One region of the Arthrobacter sp. P1_B4 genome, then DNA from elsewhere that is predicted to be linked to it. Evidence: predicted binding sites of a transcription regulator. Region 1 holds the regulator's gene; the other holds the start of a gene.
What was found. The regulator HrcA, encoded in region 1, represses chaperone genes, less so after heat shock. The targets are predictions, from matches to a motif close to TTNGCACTCGNNNNNNNCGAGTGCNAA.
Positions count from the first base shown of each region.

Region 2: a site for HrcA is predicted at 2,824-2,850, ahead of groL (chaperonin GroEL). Genes of this name have one in related genera too.

Region 1 covers NZ_JBFTZW010000022.1:2,552-11,423, forward strand. Annotated here, with positions in the region: gene AC1D1W_RS10250 (GerMN domain-containing protein) at 1-525, shown strand, start outside; gene AC1D1W_RS10255 (16S rRNA (uracil(1498)-N(3))-methyltransferase) at 576-1,364, opposite strand; gene dnaJ (molecular chaperone DnaJ) at 1,367-2,497, opposite strand; gene hrcA (heat-inducible transcriptional repressor HrcA) at 2,576-3,589, opposite strand; gene AC1D1W_RS10270 (DUF3097 domain-containing protein) at 3,908-4,759, shown strand; gene AC1D1W_RS10275 (DUF4870 domain-containing protein) at 4,903-5,322, shown strand; gene hemW (radical SAM family heme chaperone HemW) at 5,449-6,687, opposite strand; gene lepA (translation elongation factor 4) at 6,733-8,586, opposite strand.
Region 2 covers NZ_JBFTZW010000027.1:26,421-36,415, forward strand. Annotated here, with positions in the region: gene AC1D1W_RS11290 (RNase H family protein) at 1-869, opposite strand, end outside; gene groL (chaperonin GroEL) at 1,004-2,641, opposite strand; gene AC1D1W_RS11300 (ABC transporter substrate-binding protein) at 2,937-4,205, opposite strand; gene AC1D1W_RS11305 (cold-shock protein) at 4,265-4,468, opposite strand; gene AC1D1W_RS11310 (LytR C-terminal domain-containing protein) at 4,627-5,265, opposite strand; gene AC1D1W_RS11315 (DUF3263 domain-containing protein) at 5,359-5,622, opposite strand; gene AC1D1W_RS11320 (uracil-DNA glycosylase) at 5,826-6,632, shown strand; gene AC1D1W_RS11325 (siderophore-interacting protein) at 6,684-7,523, shown strand; gene AC1D1W_RS11330 (threonine/serine exporter family protein) at 7,735-9,231, opposite strand; gene AC1D1W_RS11335 (lipid II:glycine glycyltransferase FemX) at 9,280-9,995, opposite strand, start outside.

The DNA.
Region 1 (8,872 bases):
GATGCCTTCAACAGCAACGTGGATGCGGCCATGGCCGAGCGCGCCATCCAGCAGCTCGTCTACACGGCGACAGCTGCCGCGGCCAGCGCCGGCCTCATCGATGCCGGACAGCAGGTCCAGGTGGTTGTGCTGGTGGACGGTCACACCGACTACGTCGCCTTCAACCATGTCCGCCTGGGCGAGCCGACGTCCCGCAGCGCCGGGATGGTGGCACCAGTGTGGATCATTGATCCGCAGGAGGGCACGTCCGTGGCCGACGGTTCGGTCAAGATCAGTGGCCGCAGCACCGTCCAGGGCGGGAAGCTCCGCTGGGCGATCCTCAAGGTTGACGGCGACGGCGACAACGCCAAGACCGCGTATCTTAACGGCAGCGCGACGGCCTCCGCCGATGCAGCCCGGCCCGGGCTGTTCACCTTGTCCGTGAACCTCGGCCCGGGCAATTACGAGGTCCGGGTGTCCCAGGTGGACGCATCCGACAGCGCCAAGGAAGTATTCCAGGACACCCGCGGGTTTACGGTCAAATAGCCGTCACCTCAACAAGGCATCACGTCACCTGCGGCGACGGCTGCCGCAGGTCACCAGCGGCCGAGGATGTCGCTGGCCAGCACGGTGGCGGCGGGCCCGGCCGTGGACGAACGCAGCACATGGTGCCCCAAAAGGGCCGTAACTGCGCCGGCGCCGCAAAGCCGGGTCACCTCCCGCGGGCTGATGCCGCCTTCCGGACCCACGATCAGCAGGACCTCACGGGATCCGGCAGCGTCTGCCACAACCTCGCCGGGACCAACACTTTCCAGCCAGGCCTCGAGTACCTGCCGCAGCGGGCGCACGGCGTCTTCATGCAGGATAACGGCGAGGTCTGCCGCCGCTACCGCCGTCTGCAGCCCGGCGCCGTCGACGGCGGCCCGGACCTCGGGAATCCATGCCCGGCGCGCCTGCTTGGCAGCTGCTGTCACCACCGACTGCCACTTGGCATGCGCCTTCGCGGCCCGCTCCGCCTTCCACCGCACAATGGACCGCTCGGCCTGCCAGGGAATGACGGCGTCGATGCCCAACTCGGTCGCGGTCTCGGCCGCCAGTTCATCGCGGTCGCCCTTGGCAAGGGCCTGGACCAGGACCAGCCGTGTTCCGGGCCGTAGTTCCTCAGCCAGGCCCACGCATTCGACGGTCAGCTCCCCAGCAGCGACGGCTGTCACGGTGCCGGTCAGGCGCTTGCCGGCGCCGTCCGCGATGTCGACGGCTTCGCCGACGCCGATCCGTTTGACTGTGACGGCGTGGCGGGCCTCGGTGCCCCCGAGGACGAAGGCCGAGCCGGGGACCTGCTGGTCCAGGGTGCCTGGGGCGGTGAAGAAGACCGGGTTGCTCACCGCTACAGGTTACCGAGCCGGTCCCGCAGTTTGGCGAAGACGCCGCCGCTGGCCGCGAGCTTTCCTTCCGTGAGGTGCTCGCCGCGGTGCTTGGCCAGCTGACGGAGAAGTTCTTCCTGGACGTGATCGAGCTTGACCGGTGTTTCCACCTGCAGGTGCACCTTCAGATCACCGCGGCCGTGGCCGCGCAGGTGCGTGACGCCGAGACCGCGAAGGGTGATGATCTCGCCGGACTGGGTGCCGGCCTTGACATCGATCTCCTGCTGTCCGTCGAAGGTGTCGAGGGATATTTCGGTGCCGAGCGCGGCCGCCGTCATGGGAATGTTGAGGCTCGCGTGGAGGTCATCGCCCTCGCGCACGTAAGTGGCGTCGTTGTTGACCCGGATCTCCACGTACAGGTCCCCGGCGGGGCCGCCGGCGGGGCCTGCCTCGCCCTGGCCGGACAGCTGGATGCGGGTGCCGGTGGCCACGCCGGCCGGGACCTTGACGGTGAGGGAGCGGCGGCTGCGGATCCGGCCCTGGCCGCTGCATTCGTTGCACGGGTCCTTGATGACGGTGCCGAAGCCCTCGCAAGACCCGCAGGGGGCGGACGTCATGACCTGGCCCAGGATGGACCGCACGGCGCGCTGGACCTGACCGCTGCCGCCACAGATGTCGCAGCGGACCGGGTGGGTGCCTTCCCGGCAGCAGGACCCCTCGCAGGTGGGGCAGATGACGGCCGTGTCGACCTCGAGCTTTTTGTTCACGCCGAACACCGCATCGCGGAGGTCGATCCGGACGCTGATCAGCGCGTCCTGGCCGCGGCGGACCCGGGACGACGGGCCGCCCTGGCCGCCACCGGCGCCGAAGAAGGTCTCGAAGATGTCCTGGAAGGCGAAGCCCTGGCCCGAGTAGCTGCCGCCGCCGAACCCGTTGTCGGTACCGTTCTCGTTGCCCGTGGTGTCATAGACCCGGCGCTTCTGCGGATCGGAGAGGACCTCGTAGGCGTGCGTGACGGCCTTGAACCTGTCCGAGGCGTCCTCCCCGGGGTTCACGTCCGGGTGCAGGGTCCGGGCCAGTTTCCGGTAGGCCTTCTTGATCTCCTCCCCCGATGCGTCGCGGGAGACTCCAAGAACGTCGTAGTGGCTGCTCAAAGTGTGTATCTCTTCCTTGTTGTACTGCCTGTGGGGCACTGCCTGTGGGGCAAGAAGTCGTATTCGGTCCCGGGCCTGTCAGGGGCCCAGGATCCTCGAAAGGTAGCGGGCCACCGCTCGGACGGCGGCCATGGTGGTGGGATAGTCCATCCGGGTGGGCCCAAGCACGCCGACCTTGGCCGTGGCGTCCGGCCCGTAGGCGGTGGCCACGACCGAGGCCTCGGCGAGACCGTCGTAGGGGTTTTCCCGGCCGATGCTGACGGTCACACCGCGCGGGTCTTCGGCCATTTCGCTGAGCAGGCGGAGCATGACCACCTGTTCCTCGAGGGCCTCCAGCACGGGGCCGATGCTGAGCGGGAAGTCCACATTGGAGCGGGCCAGGTTGGCGGTGCCGGCCATGACCATGCGCTCTTCACGGCTGCTCGTGGCCAGGGCCTCAAGGCCGCGGGCCAGCGCCTGGGCTGCTCCGCGCCGCGCGGGCGGGCCGCCGGCAACGACGGCGGGCAGCAGCTGCGGCATCAGGCTCAGCGGTGTACCGGACAGGCTGGCCAGAAAGCTGGTCCGCAATTCCGCCAGCGCGTCGTCGGGAATGTCCTGCCCGACGTCGATCACGCGCTGCTCCACTTTGCCCGTGTCCGCGATCAGGACCGCCAGCACTTTCCGGGGCGCCAGCAGCACGAACTCGATGTGCCGCACCCGGGCGCGGCTGCGCAGCGGATACTGCACGACGGCGACCTGGTTGGTCAGGTGCGAGAGGAGCCTCACGGTCCGGTCAAGGATGTCGTCGAGGTCCTCGGATCCTTCCAGCAGCGCCTGGATGGCCCGGCGCTCGGCCGGCGACAACGGCTTCACCGCTGAGATCTGGTCGACGAACAGCCGGTAGCCCTTGTCGGTGGGGATCCGGCCGGCGCTCGTGTGCGGTGCCGTGATCAGGCCCTCGTCTTCCAGCGCCGCCATGTCATTTCGGATCGTGGCGCTCGAGACGCCGAGATGGTGCCGTTCAACGAGCGCTTTGGAACCAACGGGCTCACGCGAATGGACGTAGTCCTCCACGATGGCGCGCAGCACTTCGAGTTTGCGCGGTTCGCTCACGCTCCACCTCCTGTCGACTGTCCCGCAGCCGGTGCCACTCCCCTCGCCCGTCCGGGTCCACAAATGGTGCACGGACGGCCCGCCACAGGACAAGGGTTAGCACTCGACATGCCTAAGTGCTAACCAGTCTAATATGAGTCGCCGCGTTGTTAGCATTGGATTCGCTCCAGGCGTGGCCCGCGGGAACGCGATTCCCGTCACGCCGGCGCCGAGACCGTGGCAGCCGCTGCCGTTGCCGCGTCGTCGCGGTCCGGTTCCGGCCCCCGGAGAGTTCCACCGACCGCCCGTACATTCCGAGTGCAAAGTTAGCGTGTAGAGATGTCGTACCAGAACTGGGGACCCCAGGACCTGTCCGCCCCCGCCAAGACCCAGTTGCCGGAAGTCCCGGTGGAACGCGGGATGGTCCTCGAGGAGGTCCAGTCCGGTTGGGTGGGCGCCGTCACCCGGGTGGAGAAGTCCGGCGGCATGCACGTGGTGGCGCTGGAGGACCGGCGGGGCAAGTCGCGGTCCTTCCGCCTCGGCTTCGGCTTCCTCTTGGACGGCCAGCCCATCCGCCTGATGCCGCCGGCCCCGAAGAAGACGGCACCGGCCGCCGGGGCCGGCCGTACGGCGTCGGGCTCGGTGCGGGTGGCGGGGCAGCGCGCACAGGTGGCCAAGGCCAGCCGCATCTGGGTGGAAGGAAAGCACGACGCCGAGCTGGTGGAGAAAGTGTGGGGCGATGACCTCCGGGTGGAGGGCATCGTCGTCGAGCCCCTGCACGGCATTGACGACCTCGCGGCCGCCGTGGCGGACTTCGGCCCGGGCCCTGGCCGGCGCCTCGGCGTGCTGGTAGACCACCTCGTGGCCGACTCCAAGGAGTCGCGGATCGCCGACGCCGTCATGGCCTCACCGGGCGCCGCCGGCAACGTCCTGATTGTGGGGCACCCTTACGTGGACGTGTGGCAGGCCATCCGGCCCGCGGTCCTGGGGATCGAGCAGTGGCCCGTGATCCCCCGCGGCACGGACTGGAAGACCGGGATCCTGATGGCTTTCGGCTGGCCCCACTCCACAAAGGAGGACATCGGCCTCGGCTGGCAGAAACTTCTGGGGGCTGTCCGCAGCTACGCTGATCTGGAGGCGTCGTTGCTCGGCCGCGTGGAAGAGGTCATTGACTTCCTCACCGTGCCCTAGTCCGCCGCGGCGGCCGCCCCTGATCTCCATTTCCGGGCCCGAGCAAGTATTCTTGAAACGGCGGCCGCGCTTCTAGTGCGGTCCCGGCTATTTCAGGCACAACCCAGGCAGCAACGCATCACCGCAATCCGAAGGGCTACACCGTGGCAGATAACGCACGCGAACACACGGGCAATCAGGCTGGCCATGGCCAGCCCCCGTACCATGGCGTTCCGGCAAACGCGCTGCCGCTGACGGCCAGCGAGGACCGCCAGTGGGCCACGCTCGCGCACTTTGGCGGCATCCTGGGCTGCGTGCCGTCGCTGCTGATCTACCTCATCTTCAAGGACCGCGGCCCGTTCACGGCACAGGAATCCAAGGAAGCCCTCAATTTCACGCTGCCGCCGACGCTCGCCGCGGTGCTGGCCAATTTACTGGTCTTCATCCCGGTGGTGGGCAACCTCTTCGCCGTGCTCGCCACGGTGATCTGGATCGCCGTGACGTGCTTCTCGGTGGCGGCCGGCATCCACGTCAACCGCGGCCAGCCGCACCGTTACGAGTTCAACCTGCGCTGGATCAAATAGCCGGCCCGGACCCAAGCAAGAGAGCCGGCCGCCGCCCGTCAGGGGCAGCGGCCGGCTCTCTTTTGTGCGGCAGGGTGTTGTGGCCGCTGATGCGGCAGCCAACTAGTGGAGGCTTTGCCCGGCAGACTAGTCCGGCAGGATCCTGCGGACGACGGCGTCAGCCAGCAGCCGGCCCTTAAGCGTGAGAATGAGGCGGCCTTTGAAAGCCGCTGCGGGGTCCACGAGGCCGTCCGCGATCAGCCCTGCGACAGCGTGCCTGCCGGTGTCCCCCAGGCCGCCGAGGCTTGGGATGTCGAGTCCGGAATTGAGCCGGGCCTCGAGCATGACCCGTTCCACGTTGCGGGTCTCGGAGTCCAGCGTTTCGCGTCCGGCGGCGGGTGAAGCGCCGGCGCCGAGGCGGTTGGCGTAGGCGGTGGGGTGCTTGACGTTCCACCAGCGGACGCCGCCCACATGCGAGTGTGCCCCCGGCCCGATGCCCCACCAGTCGTCCCCGCGCCAGTAGGCGAGGTTGTGCCGGCAGGCCTGTTCGGGGGTGCGGGACCAGTTGCTGACCTCGTACCAGTTGAGCCCGGAGGCGGACATCAGTTCGTCGGCGAGTTCGTACTTGGCGGCGTGGTCGTCGTCGTCGATTTCCGGCACTTCGCCACGGCGGATCTGCGCGGCAAGCTTGGTGCCGTCTTCAACGATCAGGGCATAGGCGCTGATGTGGTCGGGGGCGTAGGACAGTGCGGTCTCGAGCGAGTAGCGCCAGTCCTCCAGCGACTCCCCCGGCGTCCCGTATATGAGGTCGAGGCTGACCGAGAGCCCGGCATTACGCGCCCACTGCACCACCTCGGGCACCCGGCTGGGCGTGTGGGTGCGGTCCAGGACCTTCAGGACGTGCGGCACGGCCGACTGCATGCCGAACGAAACGCGGGTGAACCCGGCGTCGGCCAGCAACTGCAGGGATGCGGGCGTGACGGAATCGGGGTTCGCCTCGGTGGTCACCTCGGCGCCGGGCTGCAGTCCCCAGGCGTCGATCGCGGCGGTGAGGATGCGCGCCAGGTCCTCCGCCGGCAGCAGCGTGGGCGTGCCGCCGCCGAAGAAGACCGTGCTGAGGGGACGGCCGGGCAGGCCGCTGCCCTTCAGGGCCGCGGCGGCGAACTCCACTTCCGCGATCGCTGTGGCGGCGTAGGCGTCCTGGGAGGCCCCGCCGCCCAGCTCGGTGGCGGTGTAGGTGTTGAAATCGCAGTACCCGCAGCGGACCGCGCAGAACGGGATGTGCACGTACAGCCCAAAAGCGCGCTGATCGGCGCCCTCGCCCGCCTGTGCGGGCAGCAGCCCGTCTGCCGGCGCCGGATCGCCGAGGGGAAGAACGCTAGGCACGGGCCCGGCCTGCCGATACTGCACCAACAGTCATTACCTGCACCGTTACTTCTTGGCCTTGTCCTTGGACTCGTCCGTTGTCAGCGCGGCGATGAAAGCCTCCTGCGGCACCTCGACGCGGCCCACCATCTTCATGCGCTTCTTGCCTTCCTTCTGCTTTTCCAGCAGCTTGCGCTTTCGGGTGATGTCACCGCCGTAGCACTTGGCAAGGACGTCCTTGCGGATGGCGCGGATGCTTTCGCGGGCGATGATCCTGGAGCCGATGGCGGCCTGGATGGGCACCTCAAACTGCTGGCGCGGGATGAGTTCACGCAGCTTGCCGGTCATCATCACGCCGTAGGCGTAGGCCTTGTCGCGGTGGGTGATGGCGGAGAACGCATCAACCTGTTCGCCCTGGAGCATGATGTCCACCTTGACCAGGTCGGCCACCTGCTCGCCGTCGGCCTTCCAGTCCAGTGACCCGTAGCCGCGGGTCTTGGATTTGAGGATGTCGAAGAAATCGAAGACGATTTCGGCCAGCGGCAGGCGGTAGCGGATTTCCACCCGGTCCTCGGAGAGGTAGTCCATGCCGCCCATGACGCCGCGGCGGCTCTGGCACAGCTCCATGATGGCGCCGACAAACTCGTTCGGCGCAAGGATGGTGGCGGACACCATCGGCTCACGGACCTCAGCGATCTTGCCGGTGGGGTATTCGCTGGGGTTGGTGACGTGGACGACCTTCTTGTCCTCCAGCGTGACCTCGTATTCCACGTTGGGCGCGGTGGAAATGAGGTCCAGGTTGTATTCGCGTTCGAGCCGCTCGCGGGTGATTTCCAGGTGCAGCAGGCCCAGGAATCCCACGCGGAAGCCGAAGCCCAGCGCGGCGGACGTTTCGGGCTCGTACACCAGTGCGGCGTCGTTGAGCATCAGCTTCTCCAGCGCATCGCGGAGCACCGGATAGTCCGTGCCGTCGAGCGGATACAGGCCGGAGAAGACCATCGGCTTGGCGTCCGCGTAGCCGGGGAGGGACTCCGTGGCGGGCTTGGCCAGGTTGGTGACGGTGTCGCCCACCTTGGACAGGCGGACGTCCTTCACACCGGTGATGAGGTAGCCGACCTCGCCGACGCCAAGGCCCTTGGAGGGGGTGGGTTCCGGGGAGCTCACACCAATCTCAAGGAGCTCGTGCGTGGCACGGGTGGACATCATCTGGATGCGTTCACGCGGGTGCAGCATGCCGTCGACGACGCGGACGTAGGTGACCACACCGCGGTAGGTGTCGTAGACCGAGTCGAAGATCATGGCCCGGGCGGGGGCGTTCGGGTCGCCCACCGGTGCCGGCAGGTCGCGGACGATCTTGTCCAGCAGGACCTCGACGCCCATGCCGGTCTTGCCGGAGACGCGGAGCACGTCGTCGGGGTCGCCGCCGATCAGGTTGGCGAGTTCCGCCGCGTATTTCTCGGGCTGGGCTGCCGGGAGGTCGATCTTGTTCAGGACCGGGATGATGGTGAGGTTGTTTTCCATCGCCAGGTAGAGGTTGGCGAGGGTCTGGGCCTCGATGCCCTGGGCCGCGTCCACCAGCAGGATCGCGCCTTCGCAGGCCGCGAGCGAGCGGGAGACCTCGTACGTGAAGTCGACGTGCCCGGGGGTGTCGATCATGTTCAGCGCGTAGCTGGTGCCGTCGAGTTCCCAGGGCATGCGGACGGCCTGGGATTTGATGGTGATGCCGCGTTCGCGCTCAATGTCCATGCGGTCCAGGTACTGGGCCTTCATGTCACGGGACTGGACAACACCGGTGAACTGGAGCATCCGGTCGGCCAGTGTGGATTTGCCGTGGTCAATGTGCGCAATGATGCAGAAGTTCCGGATGATGGCCGGATCTGTTGCGGCGGGCACCGGGGCGGTGCGGGCCATGGGAGACACGCAGGGTCCTTACTGTTGGCATTACTGTTGGCTTTTCCACGGCTCGGTGCGGATGCTCGTATGCCATCCTGCGACGTGGCGCATTTCTGTCCCTATAGTCTCCCACGTCCGGGCCAGTGGCAGTGCATCCCTGCGTTGCGTTGCGCGCTGCCCTGGGTCCGGTGGACTCTCGGCGGGATTCCGCCCGCCGATCTGGCCTCGATTCGGCTGCGGTTGGCCCCCCGGATCTGGCTGCGTGCTGCGCCGTTCCTGGGACCGCCCCCGCCTCGCCGCCGGCCGACTGTCG
Region 2 (9,995 bases), on a different contig from region 1:
GCGTCGCGGGTCCAGATCCGGCCGGAGCTGCCGATTTCGGTGAAGTCCGGGTGGAGCAGCACGCCCGTGCGGCCCAGGTCCGCCCGGGTTTCGGGGCGGAGCAGTTCGCGTTCGAGGGACTCGACGACGGCTTCGGCGCTGGCCTCCGCCCGGTCTACGGCACGTTCTTCTTCGAGTTCGCTGAAGAGGTCCGGTTCGTCGTAGGTCCCCGGCACGCCAAAGAGTTCCTGCTGGCCGGCTGGCGCCGGGGCTGCCTGCGGCCGGGCCGCGGGGGCGGCAGTCGCAGGGATGGCGGCGGGCTGGGCGTCGGGCTGCAGGGCGGCTGGCTGCATCTTGTCCTGCTGCATCTTGTCCTGCTGCATCTTGTCCTGCGGTGTCTTGCCCGCTGACGGTTCGCCCTCCGGGTTGCCGAACCCGGGACCCTGCCGGACGGCCACGCCCTGCTGGTACGCCGTGGCCGCTGCCCGGGCGCGGACGTCCGCCGCCTCGTTGAGCTCGTGCCCCGCGTGGCCCCGCACCCACTCGAAGGTGTACTTGCGGCCCACGAGCGCCTGGTCGATGTCCTTGAGGAGGTCCACGTTCAGCACCGGCTTGCCGTCTGCCTTGCGCCAGCCCTTGCGTTTCCAGCCGGGCATCCACTTGGTCACGGCGTTGATGACGTACTGGCTGTCGCAGAGGATCAGCAGGTCTTCCCCGGGCATGTGCGCCGTTGCCCGGAACAGGTCCAGCACCGCCATCAGTTCGCCCTGGTTGTTCGTGCCGTGGGGCCATCCGCCGGCCCGCCAGCAGTCGTCATTCACGTACCAGGCCCAGCCGGCCGGGCCGGGATTTCCTAAGGCCGAACCGTCGGCCGCTGCTGTAATCGTCACTGACCTATCCTGCCAGAACCCGCCGACGCCCACCGACGCTCCTTGGCCAGGGACCGCGCTTAACCGGCGACGGCGGCCCCACCCGAAGGTGGGACCGCCGTCGTCGAACAGCCGGTAATGGCTGGCGCGGGTGGTTAGAAACCGCCCATGCCGCCCATGCCGCCCATGTCGTCGCCGCCGCCCATCGGGGCGCCACCCTTCTCGGGCTTGTCGGCTACAACGGCCTCGGTGGTGAGGAACAGGCCGGCGATGGAAGCCGCGTTCTGCAGGGCAGAGCGGGTTACCTTGACCGGGTCGTTGATGCCGGCGGCCAGCAGGTCGACGTACTCGCCGGTGGCGGCGTTGAGGCCGTGGCCTGCGGGCAGGCCGCGGACCTTGTCCACGACGACGCCGGGCTCGAGGCCGGCGTTGAAGGCGATCTGCTTCAGCGGGGCGTCGATGGCAACGCGGACGATGTTCGCGCCCGTTGCTTCGTCACCGGAGAGCTGCAGGTTCGCGAATGCCTTGGCGCCGGCCTGGATCAGGGCAACGCCACCGCCGGCGACGATGCCCTCTTCGACAGCAGCCTTGGCGTTGCGGACGGCGTCCTCAATGCGGTGCTTGCGTTCCTTGAGCTCGACCTCGGTTGCGGCGCCGGCCTTGATGACTGCAACGCCGCCGGCCAGCTTGGCCAGGCGCTCCTGCAGCTTCTCGCGGTCGTAGTCGGAATCGGAGTTCTCGATCTCGGCGCGGATCTGGGACACGCGGCCGGCGATCTGGTCGGCGTCGCCTGCACCCTCGACGATGGTGGTCTCGTCCTTGGTGACAACAACCTTGCGGGCCTTGCCAAGGAGTTCGAGTCCGGCGGTCTCAAGCTTGAGGCCGACTTCCTCGGAAATGACCTGGCCACCGGTGAGGATGGCGATGTCGGCCAGCTGCGCCTTGCGGCGGTCGCCGAAGCCCGGAGCCTTGACGGCGACGGACTTGAAGGTGCCACGGATCTTGTTGACGATCAGGGTGGCCAGGGCCTCGCCCTCGATGTCTTCGGCAATGATCAGCAGCGGCTTGTTGGACTGCATGACCTTTTCCAGGACAGCAACCAGTTCCTTGACGTTGGAGATCTTGGAGTTGACGATCAGGATGTACGGATCCTCAAGGACCGTTTCCTGGCGCTCGGCGTCGGTGACGAAGTAGGCGGAGATGTAGCCCTTGTCGAAGCGCATGCCTTCGGTCAGCTCCAGCTCGAGGCCGAACGTGTTCGACTCCTCGACGGTGATGACGCCTTCCTTGCCGACCTTGTCGAGGGCTTCGGCGATCAGGGCGCCGATCTCGTTGTCGCCGGCGGAGATGGACGCGGTGGCGGCGATCTCTTCCTTGGTCTCGATTTCCTTGGCGGAGGCCAGGAGCTCGATGGTGACCGCGTCAACAGCCTTCTCGATGCCGCGCTTGAGGGACAGCGGGTCAGCGCCGGCCGCTACGTTGCGCAGGCCTTCCTTGACCAGGGCCTGTGCCAGCACGGTTGCCGTGGTGGTGCCGTCGCCTGCGACGTCATCCGTCTTCTTGGCAACTTCCTTGACCAGCTCGGCGCCGATCTTTTCGTAGGGATCGTCCAGCTCGATCTCCTTGGCGATGGAAACACCATCGTTGGTGATCGTGGGGGCGCCCCACTTCTTTTCGAGGACGACGTTGCGTCCCCGCGGGCCGAGGGTGACCTTGACGGCGTCGGCGAGGATGTTCAGGCCCCGCTCAAGACCGCGGCGTGCCTCTTCATCAAATGCAATGATCTTGGCCATAACGGCAGTAGTCCTTTCGGGACAGTCGTTAAGAATGAACCTTCGCTGTGGTGCCCGCGACGGACGATCCCTACCCCGCGGCCTCTGTATGCCGCCGGGTCCGGGATCTCACCCCAGCAAGGTGTTTCTTTAGCTCCTGGACCGGCTGTCCCACTTCGCGGCCGGGCGGACCGGGCGTCGTGTTAGCAGTCAGTGCGCTGGAGTGCTAAATCAATAATTAGCACTCCCCCGGGGAGAGTGCAAGCAGTGGTCGGCCGGAACCGGCCGCCACGCGGGCACAATACGCTACGAGCGATCAGCCGCCGCTGCTGCTCGCGGCTTCCGTGCCGTCCACCGTGGGCAGGTTGTCCTCGCCGTAAGTCGAAACCATGTAGTTCGCTTCGGTGATGTCGCCGTGGGCATCAAAGTTGATCCGTCCGGACTGGCCGTCGTAGTCGGGCCGCTGGCCTGCCCGGAGGACGCCGACGCAGTCCTTGTAGCTCGTGCATGACTCGCTGGGCGGCTGGCTGCCGCCGGCCCCCGTTCCGCCTGCCGCGGGGGTTCCGCCGGAGACCGCGACGAGGGACGCTGCGATGGAGGTCCCGGCGTCGTCCTCTGCTGCGGCGGCGGCGACGGCGGCCAGGACGACGGCGTCGTACGTCTCGGCGGCGAACACCATGTCCTTCAGCCCGGGATCAACGGCCACGAGGTCCGCCTGGAAGGCGGCGGAGGGAAACACGCCGGGCAGGATCCCGCGTGCACCCTCGAGCGCCCGGGCGCCCAGGCCAGCGCCGTACTTGCTGACTGCTCCGTCGCTGAGGACCAGCTTCTTGCCGGCGAGGCCGGCGTTGTTCAGCTCGGCGATGGCGCCCTGTGCGCCGTCGCGCGAGACCAGGATGACGGCGTCGGGGTTGGCGGCCTTAGCGGCGGCGACAGCCTGCTGCGCCTGGCCGGGGGTGAACTCCGCGTCCGCCACGACTTCGAGTCCGGACTGTTTCGCCGCACCGCCGACGGCGGCGGCGACGTCTTTGCCGTAGTCGCCTTCCTCATGCAGCACCGCCAGGGTCCTGGCGCCGCCGTCTTTGACCAGTTTGGCGAGGACGGAGGCCTGGGCGGTGTCGGCGGCCGAGGTGCGGAAATAGTAGCCGCCGCTCTTGTAATTGCTGAGCCCGGCGGCGGTGTTGGCAGGGGAGATCACGGCCACCTTGGCGTTGGCCAGCACGTCGATGGCGGCCGGGGCACGGCTGGAATCGGTCGGGCCGATCACGACGTCGGCCTTGGCGGCAACCAGCGCTTTCGCCTGGGCGGCGGTGTCCGTGCTGATGGTTTCCGGCAGCAGCTCCACCGGTTTGCCTTTGTGCCCGCCGGCAGCGTTGATCTCCTTGACGGCAAGTTTGGCCGCCGCGAGCTCGGAAGCGTTGAGGAAGTTCTGCTTGCCGGTGTTGTCCAGGATCAGGCCGATGCGCAGGGTGCCGTCACCGCTGGCGTCCGCGCTGGCCACGCGGGCGCTGCCCGCGGGGCCCAGGCAGCCCGTCAGGGCCAGGGCCGCTACTRTGCCCGCCGCCAGGGCGCGGCCCAACGGCAAATGTCCTCCGCGGCGCCCGGCCGCGTTCCTTGGGGCGTTCGTGACGGCAGCCAGTACCACTAGGCGGGCCGGACGCTTTCGGCCTGCGGGCCCTTTTCGCCCTCGCCGACTTCCAGTTCCACCCGCTGGCCCTCGTCCAGGGCGCGGTAGCCTTCCCCGACGATCGCGGACCAGTGCACGAAGACGTCGTTCTCGGAACCGTCCACGGAGATGAAGCCGTAGCCCTTTTCGGCGTTGAACCATTTGACGGTTCCCAGTGCCATGGTGTCCACACTTTCAGCTAGCTTGCGTGCGGCCCACCTCGGTGTGCGCCGCGGACTGCGAAGAGAAATCCGCAGATACTGTACCCACAGCGTCCCCCAGGAACGCCGGCGGCGGGCAGGGCCGCCGCCTAATAGTTATTGAGGCGTAACCGGATTGGCTACTGGTAGCCGGGGCCGAGCACGACGACAAGGGGCATGTTGAACTCGGCAGAGTCCACGAGGGTGTCCACGCCGAGGAGGGCTCCGAGTGCCTCCGCATTGTCCTTCTGCTCGATGCCGCTGTAGAAGATCACGGACGTCTGTTGCGGGACACCGCCCCAGTTGCCTGTCTCGCCCAGGACCCAGCCGTCGGAGGTGACGGTGCCGCCGACGCGGGTGGCTAGGCCGGCGGTGGTGGTCGCGTTGTAGATCGTCACCGGCTGCGTCTTGTCGACAGCGGCGGCTGTGGCGCTCGGCGTAGCTGACGGCGAAGCCGCCGGCGCGGCGGCGGCGTCCGTGCCGGCCGGGTCCGGGCTGGTCGGCGTGGGGCTGGGGCTCACGGTGCTCGTGGCGGACGGGCTGCTGCTGGCAGATGCGGACGGGCTGCCACCGGCGGTCACGGCCGCGGCCTGGCCTGCGGAGAAGCCGAGCTTCGGCAGGATCAGGAAGGCCACCAGGCCGATGGCCAGGGCTACGCAGCCGGCCGCCAGGATCGGCGCCAGGCTCCGCCGCCGCGATGCCGCGACGGCCCGGTGGACTCCCTGCCGGGCAGAGGTCTCCGGGACCCGATCAAATTCATCCCGAGCGTATTTGGTCATGGTAAAACGACGTCCTTGCTGATTTCATACGGGGTGCCCGAGGCCGGAACGGACGCAACAGGACGTGCGCATCCGGCTGCTCGTGACGCGACTTTACGAATCTGTTCCCAGACGACGGGCAGTGCGGGCACGTTGGCGTGATGTACGTAGTCTACGCAATCTCTTGACCAGCATGGGATCGTGGGCCAGCGCATCCTCGGTATCGATGAGGGCATTGAGGATCTGGTAGTAGTGCGTGGCGGACAGATCGAACAGCTCACGGATGGCCTGTTCCTTGGCCCCGGCGTACTTCCACCATTGCCGTTCCAAGGCCAGCATCTGCTGGTCGCGGGCGCTCAGCGCAGACTCCGCCGACACCCCGTCCGGACTCGCGCCGGCGGTTGGGAAGACAGCAGAATCCCCCGCGAGCACGTGCTCTTGCGCTGTTTCGGCCACGACACACTCCCTGGCTGATTCCAAAAAACCTGGCTGGATCCGGTAAAAAGTCAGTCCCCATGCTACGGCCGAATGACAGGGTTGTCATTCGGGCGGGCGCAGAAACGGGCCGCAGCTGGGGAAGAATGGGTGTTGTGTTTGATGCCGAGTCTGACCCCGCCAGTGAACCCGACGCGCTGTTCGAGCTGGAGCCCGCAGCCGCGGACACCCTCAGCTTCGCGGACCTGGCCCGCCGGCCGCTGGACGCGCTGGTTGCTCCGGACTGGGCGGAGCCGCTGGCGCCGGTGGAGGCGCAGTTGCGCGAAGCCCTCGCCTTTGTCGCAGGCGAAGTGGCCGCCGGGCATGGTGTACTGCCCTCGCCGACAAACCTGCTGCGGGCTTTCCGGCAGCCCCTGGCCGGCGTCCGCGTGCTGGTGGTGGGCCAGGACCCGTATCCGACGCCGGGGCACGCCGTGGGGTTGTCCTTCGCCGTGGACGGCGCCACCCGGCCGATCCCCCGCAGCCTGGCAAACATCTACAAGGAACTTCAGGCCGATCTCGGCTTCCCCCCGCGCGTCCACGGGGACCTCAGCCACTGGGCTGACCAAGGCGTACTGCTGCTCAACAGGGTGCTCAGCGTCCGTGCCGGCGCGGCGGGCTCGCACCGGAACAAAGGCTGGGAGGCCGTGACGGCGGCGGCCATCCGGGCCGTCGCCGGCCGCTCGTCCGTATCCGGTGCGGGCCATGCCCCCCTGGTGGCGATCCTGTGGGGGAAGGATGCCGAGTCCGTGCGGCCGCTGCTGGGGTCCGCCGCCGTGATCGCCAGCGCCCACCCCAGCCCGCTATCGGCCTCGCGCGGCTTCTTCGGGTCCCGGCCCTTCAGCCGGGCCAACGCCCTGCTGCTGGAACAAGGCAACGGGACGGTCGACTGGGAGCTTCCGCCGTTGCCGTAACAGGCCTCCGCGCAATGCTCCCGCCGGGGGTTCTTGGTTAGGCTTAGCTGCATGACATCCGTCCCCGCAGCCACCACCGCCACCCGGAACTCGCGCCCCCAGACCGATCTGACGGTCCTGCGCAGGGAGCAGCTCTCCCCGTACATGGTCCGGATCATCGCCGGGGGCCCTGGCTTCGCCGGGTTCGTCAACAACGACTATGTGGACCGGTACGTCAAGATCGTCTTTCCGCAACCCGGCGTCGAATACCCGGATCCGCTGGATTTGTGGGCCATCCGGGAAACCATGCCGCGCAGTCAGTGGCCGCACACCCGGACCTATACGGTCCGCTGGGTGGACCCGGCGGCGCAGGAACTGGCCATTGACTTTGTGATCCACGGCGACGAGGGGCTCGCCGGCCCCTGGGCGGCTTCGGCCCAGCCCGGCGATCGCCTGACTTTCACCGGCCCCGGCGGCGGGTACAACCCGGATCCGGCCGCGGACTGGTACCTGTTTGCCGGCGATGAATCAGCGTTGCCGGCCATCGGCGCGGCGATCGAATCCCTGCCGGAGGATGCCCGCGGCCTCGCCCTGCTCGAAGTGGACAGCGACGCCGACGTCCAGGCCATCGCCGGGCCGGCCGGCGTCGAGCTGCGCTGGCTGCTGCGCGGGGGCGCCCCCGCCGGTGAGAGCGAACTGCTGGTCACGGCGGTGCGCGACGCCGAGTGGCCCGAGGGCCGGGTGCAGGTCTTTGCCCACGGCGAGCGGGGCTACATGAAGGGCCTCCGGGACGTGTTCTACGTGCAGCGCGGGCTGGAGCGGGCCCAGGTGTCCCTCTCGGGCTACTGGGCCAAGGGCCGGGTGGAGGACGACTTCCAGGCGGAGAAGAAGCTCCCCATCGGCAAGATCTAACGGCGCAAGATCTAACGGCGCAAGATCTAACGGCGCAAGTTCTAACGGCGCAAGATCTAGCAGAGCAAGATTTGGCGCTGCGGAGCTTCCCCACCTTTGCCACCACGACGCCGGGACACGCCGGCGCGGCGGGCCGACACACCGTCGCGTCCCGGCAAAAGTGGGGAAACCCGGCGCCTTAGGGGACCCGGACGGGCATTCCTCGCAAGATCTAGCGGCGGCGGGCCCTGCGCCGTTCGTTGCTCGCCAGGCTCCGCGTCAGGGGCCGCGCCAGGGTGTCGCCGAGCACGATGCCGGCAGCGACACCGAGCACGATGGCCCCGGCGTTGAGCATCCCGCCGGCGCCCATGAGAATCTCCGATTCCTCGATGGTCAATACATACATCGACCGGAATATAGTGAGCCCGGGGAGCAGGATCAGCGCAGCGGGAACGGCCACCACCAGCTGTGGGGCGCCCATCCGGAGGGCCACGACGCGGGCCAGCAGGCCGATCACCACGGCAGCGAGGGCCGGGGCGAAGCGGGATCCGATGCCCAGGGCGTCGCCGCCGATGAGGACCAGGTAGCCCACCACCCCCACGGCCGCAGTCGGCAGCAGCAGCTTCCAGCTGGTCTGTTCCGTGATGCCGATCATCAGCACCGCAATGGCGATCAGGATGACGATCACCCACAAGTCATACTTGGGCGGGAATGTTTTGGTGACGTCTATGGGATCCATGCCGGTCATGTCCCCCACGACGAAGCCGACGGCGATGCCGGCGACCAGCGCCCCGAAAGTCAGCATGGTGGACAGGAACCGTCCGGCCGCCGTGACGGGGAAGCCGTTGATCGCATCCTGCACCGAGGACACCAAGCGTCCCGTCGGCAGGAGCAGCAGGATCCCGCCGACCACCACGATTTCGGGGGCAATCTGCACTCCCAGCGGGCTGCCGAAGCGCCACAGCAGCAGGGCGATAATGGTCACCAGGAACGAACACGAGGCAGTGATGAAGAAGTCCGGCGTACGCCAGCGGCCCAGCTGGCGGGCCAGCAGGCTGACCAGAAGGTTGGAGAGGAACGCGACGACCGAGGCGCCCAGTCCGCCGCCTAGGACACCGACGAAAACGGCAGAGAACACGCCGAAGGCCACGGTGACCATCCACCGCGGGAACGGCTTGGCGCTGCGGGTGATGTCCTCAAGCCGGCGCACGGCTTCCTCGCGGCCGACGCCGCCGGCCACGATGTCTGTCACCAGCTGGTGCACTTGCGAGAGGCCCGCGTAGTTGTTGGTCCAGGACCGCACCACCCGCAGCAGTGAGATGGGCGTCTGGTCCTTGGGTGCGTAGTTGATGGCCACCGACTGGTTGGTGATGTCCACCTCGATGTTCTTGAGGCCAAGCGCGGCGGTGATGGCGATGATGCTGGTCTCGACTTCGAGGGCGCCGGCCCCGTACCGGAACATGGATTCGGCCAGCTTCAGGGCGAAATCGATGGTCTTGCGGGCTGCGGCATCCACCCCGCCAACCTGAATCATCGGGTTGGCGTAGGGGCTGCCGGCGAGCCGGTCGACGATGCTCATCGGCGCGGTGGGCGGGTTTTCGCCCTGGACCAGGCGGCGCAGCATTCTCTTGGCGGCGGCGTTCTGGCGCACCTGCATGGCCGACATCGGCTGGGTCCGGGGCAGGCCGTCCGTGGGTGGCCTGCGGTGGCCGTCGGTTCCGTTGTTCATTCCGGCCTCCTCACTGTCCTGGCTGACCTTGATTGTCTTTGGCTCGGTTTAGTAAAACTGCTGGCCCGTGCGCCGGGTGTAGACCTGGCGTGCGACGCGCTCCCCCGCCGTCATCCAGGCCTTGTACTTCAGCGGGCTCAGAACCTGGTCATAGCAGCCGACGAAGTCGGTCACGGTCTTGCTGAAGCTGGTCTTGAAGAGCCCCAGCCCATGGAACGGGTTCGACGTGTCCTTGAGCTTGTGGCTCGGCGGCGTGCCGCAGAAGTCGTATTCGGTGCAGCCGAGGTCCTTGACCTGGTTGATCGCGGTCCACTGCACGAGGTGCGAGTCACCGTACTGGCCACGCTTCTGCAGGGAGCCGCCGTCCTTGTACGTTCCCTTGCGGCCGTAGTTGATCACGAACGCGCCCACCGAGGGCACCCCGTTTTCGTACACGAAGAGCAGCCTGCCCTGGTCCCGGGCCAGGAAGTTGGTCCAGAACTGGCGGTAGTACTCGTACTCGCGCACCCGGACCTGGGACTTGGCTTCCACCGTGGTGGTCATCAGGGCATACATGGCCCGGAAGTTCTCTTCCGTGGGCTCGACGTTGTGGACTTCCACGCCCTCGCGGATGGCGCGGCGCACGGCGTTGCGGCCCCGGGAATGCAGGTTGCGCAGCAGCTGGTTTTCCTCGGGCGCAATATCGAGCAGCGCCGTGGAGTCGTTCGGCTGCAGGTTGTGGGTCTTGACCAGGCCGGCGCCCTCAAGGATCCGCGCGGCGTCGT